One region of the Lelliottia sp. genome, then DNA from elsewhere that is predicted to be linked to it. Evidence: predicted binding sites of a transcription regulator. Region 1 holds the regulator's gene; the other holds the start of a gene.

Region 1 (3,167 bases):
CGAGCCCGAACGACCGCTGACGATCATCAGCACCATGTTCCGTTTCTCCTCGCGCCTGCAGATGTGGAGGCCATCTTGTGGTTACGCATCATCCTGATTGCCTTCCGCTTCGGTGATAATTTGATACAGTTCCTCATCACTTTGAGCTGCGCGCAGACGGCGGCAAATTGTTTTATCTGCCAGACGCTTGGCCACCAGCGAGAGCGTATGCAAATGGGTTTTGGTCTGGTCAGCAGGCACCAGCAGTGCGAAAAGCAGATCGACGGGCTGGTTATCGATCGCATCAAAAGCGATCGGCGTTTCCAGTTGGACAAAGACGCCCACGGCGCGCAGTGTGTCCTCCTCCAGCTTGCCATGCGGAATGGCAATACCATTGCCGATACCGGTACTGCCCATTTTTTCACGGGTCAGAATGGCCTCAAACACCACCTGAGGTGGCAGGCTTAACTGTTTTGCGGCCAGTTCACTGATGATTTCCAGAGCGCGTTTTTTGCTCTGGCAGTGAACGCCACTGCGGGTACATTCCTGGTTAAGGACATGACTTAATTGAAGACCGGAATCGTTGTTCATCATAATTTCACCTAAGCGCTAACTGTACAAATGGCCTGTTGTGTTTCACAACAGGCCGTCCTGCACCCGTTAACTGCTCGGACAATTAGTGTTGTTTCAGTTTATCTTTATGTTTATTAAGCTGTCGCGCAAGCTTGTCAATCAAGCCGTCGATAGCCGCGTACATGTCTTGCCCTTCCGCACTGGCATGGATTTCGCCCCCGTTTATGTGCAGGGTTGCGTCCGAGATATGAGTCACTTTCTCCACTTTCAACACAATGTAGACCTGATTGATCCTCTCGAAATACTGCTCCAGCTTGGCGAATTTTGTATTCAAAAAGTCGCGTAAAGCCTCAGTGATTTCGACATTGTGTCCTGTGATGTTGAGCTGCATAGTGTCTTCCTTATCGGTTGTGTCAAACCAGTTGTTTACGCTGGTTAGACGGCGGAATGGATAAAGACTCTCGATACTTCGCAACAGTACGACGTGCCACCATGATACCCTGATCGGACAGCATGGTGGTTAACTTACTGTCACTCAGTGGCTTCGCGGGGTTTTCCGCGGCGATCAACTTCTTCACCAGAGCACGAATTGCCGTCGACGAGGCTTCGCCGCCGCCTTCGGTATTCACATGACTGGAGAAGAAATACTTAAGCTCAAAAATACCACGTGGGCTGTGCAGATACTTCTGCGTGGTCACACGCGAAATGGTCGATTCGTGCATCTCAACGGCTTGAGCAATATCTGCCAAAACCATCGGTTTCATAAATTCTTCGCCCTGCTCAAAAAAGCCTTGCTGCTGTTCCACAATGCAGCGACTCACGCGTAGCAGCGTATCATTTCGGCTTTCGAGGCTTTTGATCAGCCATCGCGCTTCCTGAAGATTGCTACGAATATATTGATTGTCGGAGTCGTTCCGCGCACTGGTGCACATGGAAGCGTATTGCTGGTTGATTTGCAGGCGGGGAATGCTGTCGGAATTGAGTTCTACGGTCCAGAGACCGTTGTGCTTTCGGACCAGAACGTCAGGAATCACATATTCGGGTTCGCCGGTTTGGATCGATTGCCCCGGCCGGGGATCGAGCGACTGGATCAGATTTACCGCTTCTTTCAGTACATCTTCTTTGAGTCGCGTCACGCGCATCAGGCTGCGGAAATCATGATTCGCCAGCAAATCCAAATGTTCGCTGATAATTAGTCGCGCTTCGTCGAGTCTTGGCGTCTCTTTTGCAAACTGAGAAAGCTGGATCAGCAAACAGTCGCGCAGATCTTTTGCTGCGACGCCGATAGGGTCAAAGCGTTGAATGCGCTTGAGGACGGCTTCGATCTCGTCGAGTTCGATTTCGCTATCACCCATGCTTTCCAGAATTTCGTCCAGGGTCACCGTTAAATACCCGGTATCATCCACGGCATCGACAATGGAAGTGGCAATCGCGCGATCGGTTTCGGTGAAAGGGGTCAACTCCACCTGCCACATCAGGTAATCCTGTAGCGACTGCGTGGTTTCACCCTGATAAACCGGTAACTCATCATCCTGATAATCAGCGCGCGTTCCGGATGGGGTACCAGCGGTGTAAATTTCATCCCAGCTGGCATCTAGCGGTAACTCGTCAGGCATCTCTTTCTGCTCAAGGGCATCTGCCGTATCGAGCGTTTCGGTGTCCTGCTTTTCCTGGGTATCTACCTCTTCATGAAGATCGGTTTGCTCCAGCAGCGGATTACTGTCCAGCGCTTGCTGCAGTTCCTGCTGAAGTTCTAACGTTGACAGTTGCAACAGACGGATCGCCTGTTGTAACTGTGGCGTCATCGCCAACTGTTGGCTGAGCCTTAATTGCAAACCTTGCTTCATGTTCAGGGCGTTTTTCTCCGGTCCTGCGTAACTTAACCTCTACCCTATCAGAGTCTGAAGTCTTCCCCAAGGTACACGCGCTTAACATGTTCATCTTCGAGGATTTCGAGTGGCGTGCCGTGAGCAATCAAATGGCCCTGGCTGACGATATACGCACGCTCACAAACGGCCAGCGTTTCGCGCACGTTGTGGTCGGTAATCAGCACACCGAGACCGCTGTCGCGCAGATGTTCGATAATGCGTTTAATGTCGATAACGGAGATGGGGTCAACACCTGCAAATGGTTCATCCAGAAGGATAAATTTCGGATTGGCTGCCAGGGCGCGAGCAATTTCTACTCGGCGGCGTTCCCCCCCCGAAAGTGCCTGGCCGAGGCTGTCGCGCAGGTGTTCAATATGGAACTCTTCCATCAATTCGTTGGCGCGATCCTGACGCTGCTCAGCGGTCAAATCGTCACGGATTTGCAGGACGGCCATCAGATTGTCGAACACGCTAAGACGGCGGAAAATAGACGCTTCCTGCGGCAGATAGCCAATCCCGCGACGCGCGCGAGCGTGCAGCGGCAGCAGGCTAATGTCTTCATCATCAATGATGATGTTGCCCGCATCGCGCGGAACAATGCCAACCACCATGTAAAAGGTGGTGGTTTTACCAGCACCGTTAGGACCCAACAGGCCAACAATTTCGCCGGAGTTAACGGTCAGACTGACATCTTCCACGACGCGGCGGCCTTTGTAGGCTTTGGCGAGGTTTTTTGCAGTTAATGTT
Region 2 (3,167 bases), on a different contig from region 1:
GCGCAACGTAGGGATCAGCGTGATGTGCTGGCAAAAAAAGAAGAAGTTATCGAGACCTTGCGCTTTTGCCTGTTGCAAAGTAATCGCCGTGGCGGGCATGGTGGTTTCAAATCCCAGGCCGAAAAACACCACTTTGCGCGTTGGATTTTCCGCCGCCAGCTTCAGCGCATCCACAGGAGAATAGACAATTCGCACATCCGCACCGCGCGCTCTGGCCTGTAACAGTGAACCGTTTTTGCCCGGCACGCGCATCGCATCGCCAAAAGTGCAGAAAATCACGCCCGGTTGGCTGGCGATTTCGATGCAATTATCGATGCGGCCCATCGGCAGCACGCACACCGGACAGCCTGGACCGTGGATAAACTCGATGTTCTCCGGCAGCAACTGGTCAAGGCCAAACTTGAAGATGGCATGCGTGTGTCCGCCGCACACTTCCATGATCCGCAGCGGACGCTGCGCGGTGTACTCGAGTAATGTTGCCCGAATCTTAAGGTGAGCGATAAGCCGCATCACTTGTTCTGGCGAACGATATTCATCAACGTAGCGCATCGGCTATCGCTCCTCGCCATACAGCAGCGCGCCCACGTCGGGTTCGACGTCGAACATATTTTGCAGCGCCGCCAGGGTGTCGCGGGCTTCTTCCTCGTCAATCATGCTCATCGCAAAACCCACGTGGACCAGCACCCACTGGCCAATACGCGATGCGCCAGTTTCATCCGCACACCCGACCAGCGTGAGATCAACGTCGCGGAGCACGCCGCAGACTTCTACTTTCGCCTGATTGCCATCGATGGAATGAATTTGTCCCGGGACGCCTATGCACATCGTTCGTTCTCCAGCCACGCAAGCCAGCTTTCCATGCCGTCTCCGCGCGTGGCGGACACCAGCAGGATCTGAATATCCGGGTTCACCTCGCGCGCGTACGCCAGGCATTTATCGACATCGAAATTCAGATACGGCAGCAGGTCGATTTTATTAAGCAGCATCAGCGAGGCAGCGGCAAACATATGCGGATATTTCAGCGGCTTGTCTTCTCCTTCGGTGACGGACAGCACCGCAACTTTGTGACGCTCGCCCAGATCAAAACTCGCCGGACACACCAGATTGCCGACGTTTTCAATAAACAGAATGCCGTTATCGGCCAGCGGCAGACGCGGCGCGGCGTCGGCAATCATTTGCGCATCCAGATGGCAGCCCTTACCGGTATTCACCTGAATAGCCGGGGTGCCGGTTTCGCGGATGCGTGCGGCGTCATTCACGGTTTGCTGATCGCCTTCGATAACCGCGCACGAGACGCTGCCGCTCAGGTGTTTGAGCGTTTCGGTGAGCAGAGTGGTTTTACCCGAGCCGGGACTGGAAACCAGGTTCAGCACCAGTTGTTGACGCGCGGCAAAGCGTGCGCGATTGCGTGCAGCCAGCTGATTGTTTTTGTCCAGCACGTTGATTTCGACTTCCAACATTTTGCGCTGGCTCATGCCTGGCGCATGCGTCCCCGCTTCGCCGTGGCCGTAATGCAGATCGCCCGCATCCGACTGCTTCGGCGCGAACCGAATGCCGGTTAACGCCGCCGTGGCGCGCGGTGCAGGGGAGAAAGGGGCGGAGCGAAACGCGGAATGAGGGCGATGCTCATCGCCTTCGATATACAGGTTGCCTTCGGCGCAACCGCAGGTACTACACATGATTTACTCCTGGTCTATTTCGAGGCGCTGGATCTGCAAACCGTCGTCCGCCACGATGCGCAGCCCAACGTTCTGACACTGCGGACAGAGGCGCACTTTAGAGGAGAGCAGCGTGACGTATTGCTGGCAGTGTTCACACCAGCATTCGGCCTGCTGTTCTTCTATATACAGCTGACAGCCTTCAGCCAGCGTGTCGCGACACACCAGCTCAAAGCAAAAGGTGAGGGCGCTGGTTTCGACGCAGGAAAACGGTCCCACTTTCAGCCAAACGCCTGTCACGCGTTTCGCGTTGTGCGCTTTTGCCTGCTGTTCGATTAACTCCAGCGCTCGCTGGCAGAGGGTGATTTCGTGCATGACGCCTCCTCAATGATTTGCCCCATTAATGCAATAACGATGCCAGCTTAATTTTGATTAGGGTGTGACGATGACGTTGCTGACGAAATGACACGTCGACAGGCTGTCATTGACAGTTTGGATTGTCTTAAATTCTATAAATTTCAATATGATAAAAATTGGCACAAAATCTGCTTAACAGCCGTATCTCCATTAACCGGATACCTGAGATGACTATTTGGGAAATTAGCGAAAAGGCGGATTACATCGCGCAGCGCCATCAATCACTGCAGGAACAATGGCAGCATTACTGTAATTCGCTGGTCCAGGGGATCACCCTGTCAAAAGCGCGTCTGCATCACGCCATGAGCTGTGCGGCACAAGAGGATTTGTGCTTTGTACTGTTCGGCCACTTCATGATTTTCGTCACCCTGGCGGACACGTTTAACAGCCACACCATTCAGTACTTTGTCGAGACAAAAGAGGGCGAAAGAGAGTTGATTGCGCAGGCGCAGTTGATGGCCGACGGCATGGTTGACGGTCACGTCAGCAACCGTGATCGCCAGCAGGTGCTTGAACACTATCTGGAAAAAATCGCACCTGTTTACAACAACCTCTATTCCGCGGTTGAGCACGATTTACCGGTGGATTTAAAAGCGCTGGTGAGCGAGCCGCGCACCGTCTGATGTTTACGTGTCGAGACGTGTCGATATGGCACTTTTTCGTCAAAAATGACTATGTCCTGAGGACTCCCCGGTGAACCGTTTTGTAATAGCTGACTCGACGGTCTGCATTGGCTGTCATACCTGTGAAGCGGCGTGTTCAGAAACGCACCGCCTGCACGGGTTGCAGTCGATGCCACGTTTGAAAGTCATGCGCAATGAGAAAGAGTCTGCGCCGCAGCTCTGCCATCATTGTGAGGACGCCCCCTGCGCGGGTGTCTGTCCTGTCAACGCCATCACCCGCGTTGAGGGGGCTGTACAGTTAAATGAAAGCTTGTGCGTGAGCTGCAAACTGTGCGGCATCGCCTGTCCATTTGGCGCCATTGAATTTTCCGGCAGCCGTCCGCTGCACATTCCTGCCAATGCTAATTCGCCAAAAGCGCCCCCCGCGCCACCGGCTCCGGCGCGCGTCAGTACGCTGCTGGATTGGGTG

Evidence for each region. The regulator sigma-54, encoded in region 1, starts transcription at its own class of promoters, with help from an activator protein. The targets are predictions, from matches to a motif close to GTTGGCACANNTTTCGCTNT.
Region 2: the regulator sigma-54 is predicted to act here: its motif matches at 2,191-2,210, upstream of hycA (formate hydrogenlyase regulator HycA).

Annotation. Positions count from the first base shown of each region.
Region 1 covers NZ_JAZQNX010000018.1:93,679-96,845, reverse strand. Annotated here, with positions in the region: gene rapZ (RNase adapter RapZ) at 1-36, opposite strand, end outside; gene ptsN (PTS IIA-like nitrogen regulatory protein PtsN) at 82-573, opposite strand; gene hpf (ribosome hibernation promoting factor) at 656-943, opposite strand; gene rpoN (RNA polymerase factor sigma-54) at 966-2,399, opposite strand; gene lptB (LPS export ABC transporter ATP-binding protein) at 2,447-3,167, opposite strand, start outside.
Region 2 covers NZ_JAZQNX010000039.1:5,307-8,473, reverse strand. Annotated here, with positions in the region: gene hypD (hydrogenase formation protein HypD) at 1-549, opposite strand, end outside; gene ACKI5T_RS18240 (HypC/HybG/HupF family hydrogenase formation chaperone) at 553-825, opposite strand; gene hypB (hydrogenase nickel incorporation protein HypB) at 816-1,679, opposite strand; gene hypA (hydrogenase maturation nickel metallochaperone HypA) at 1,683-2,033, opposite strand; gene hycA (formate hydrogenlyase regulator HycA) at 2,243-2,698, shown strand; gene ACKI5T_RS18220 (4Fe-4S dicluster domain-containing protein) at 2,769-3,167, shown strand, end outside.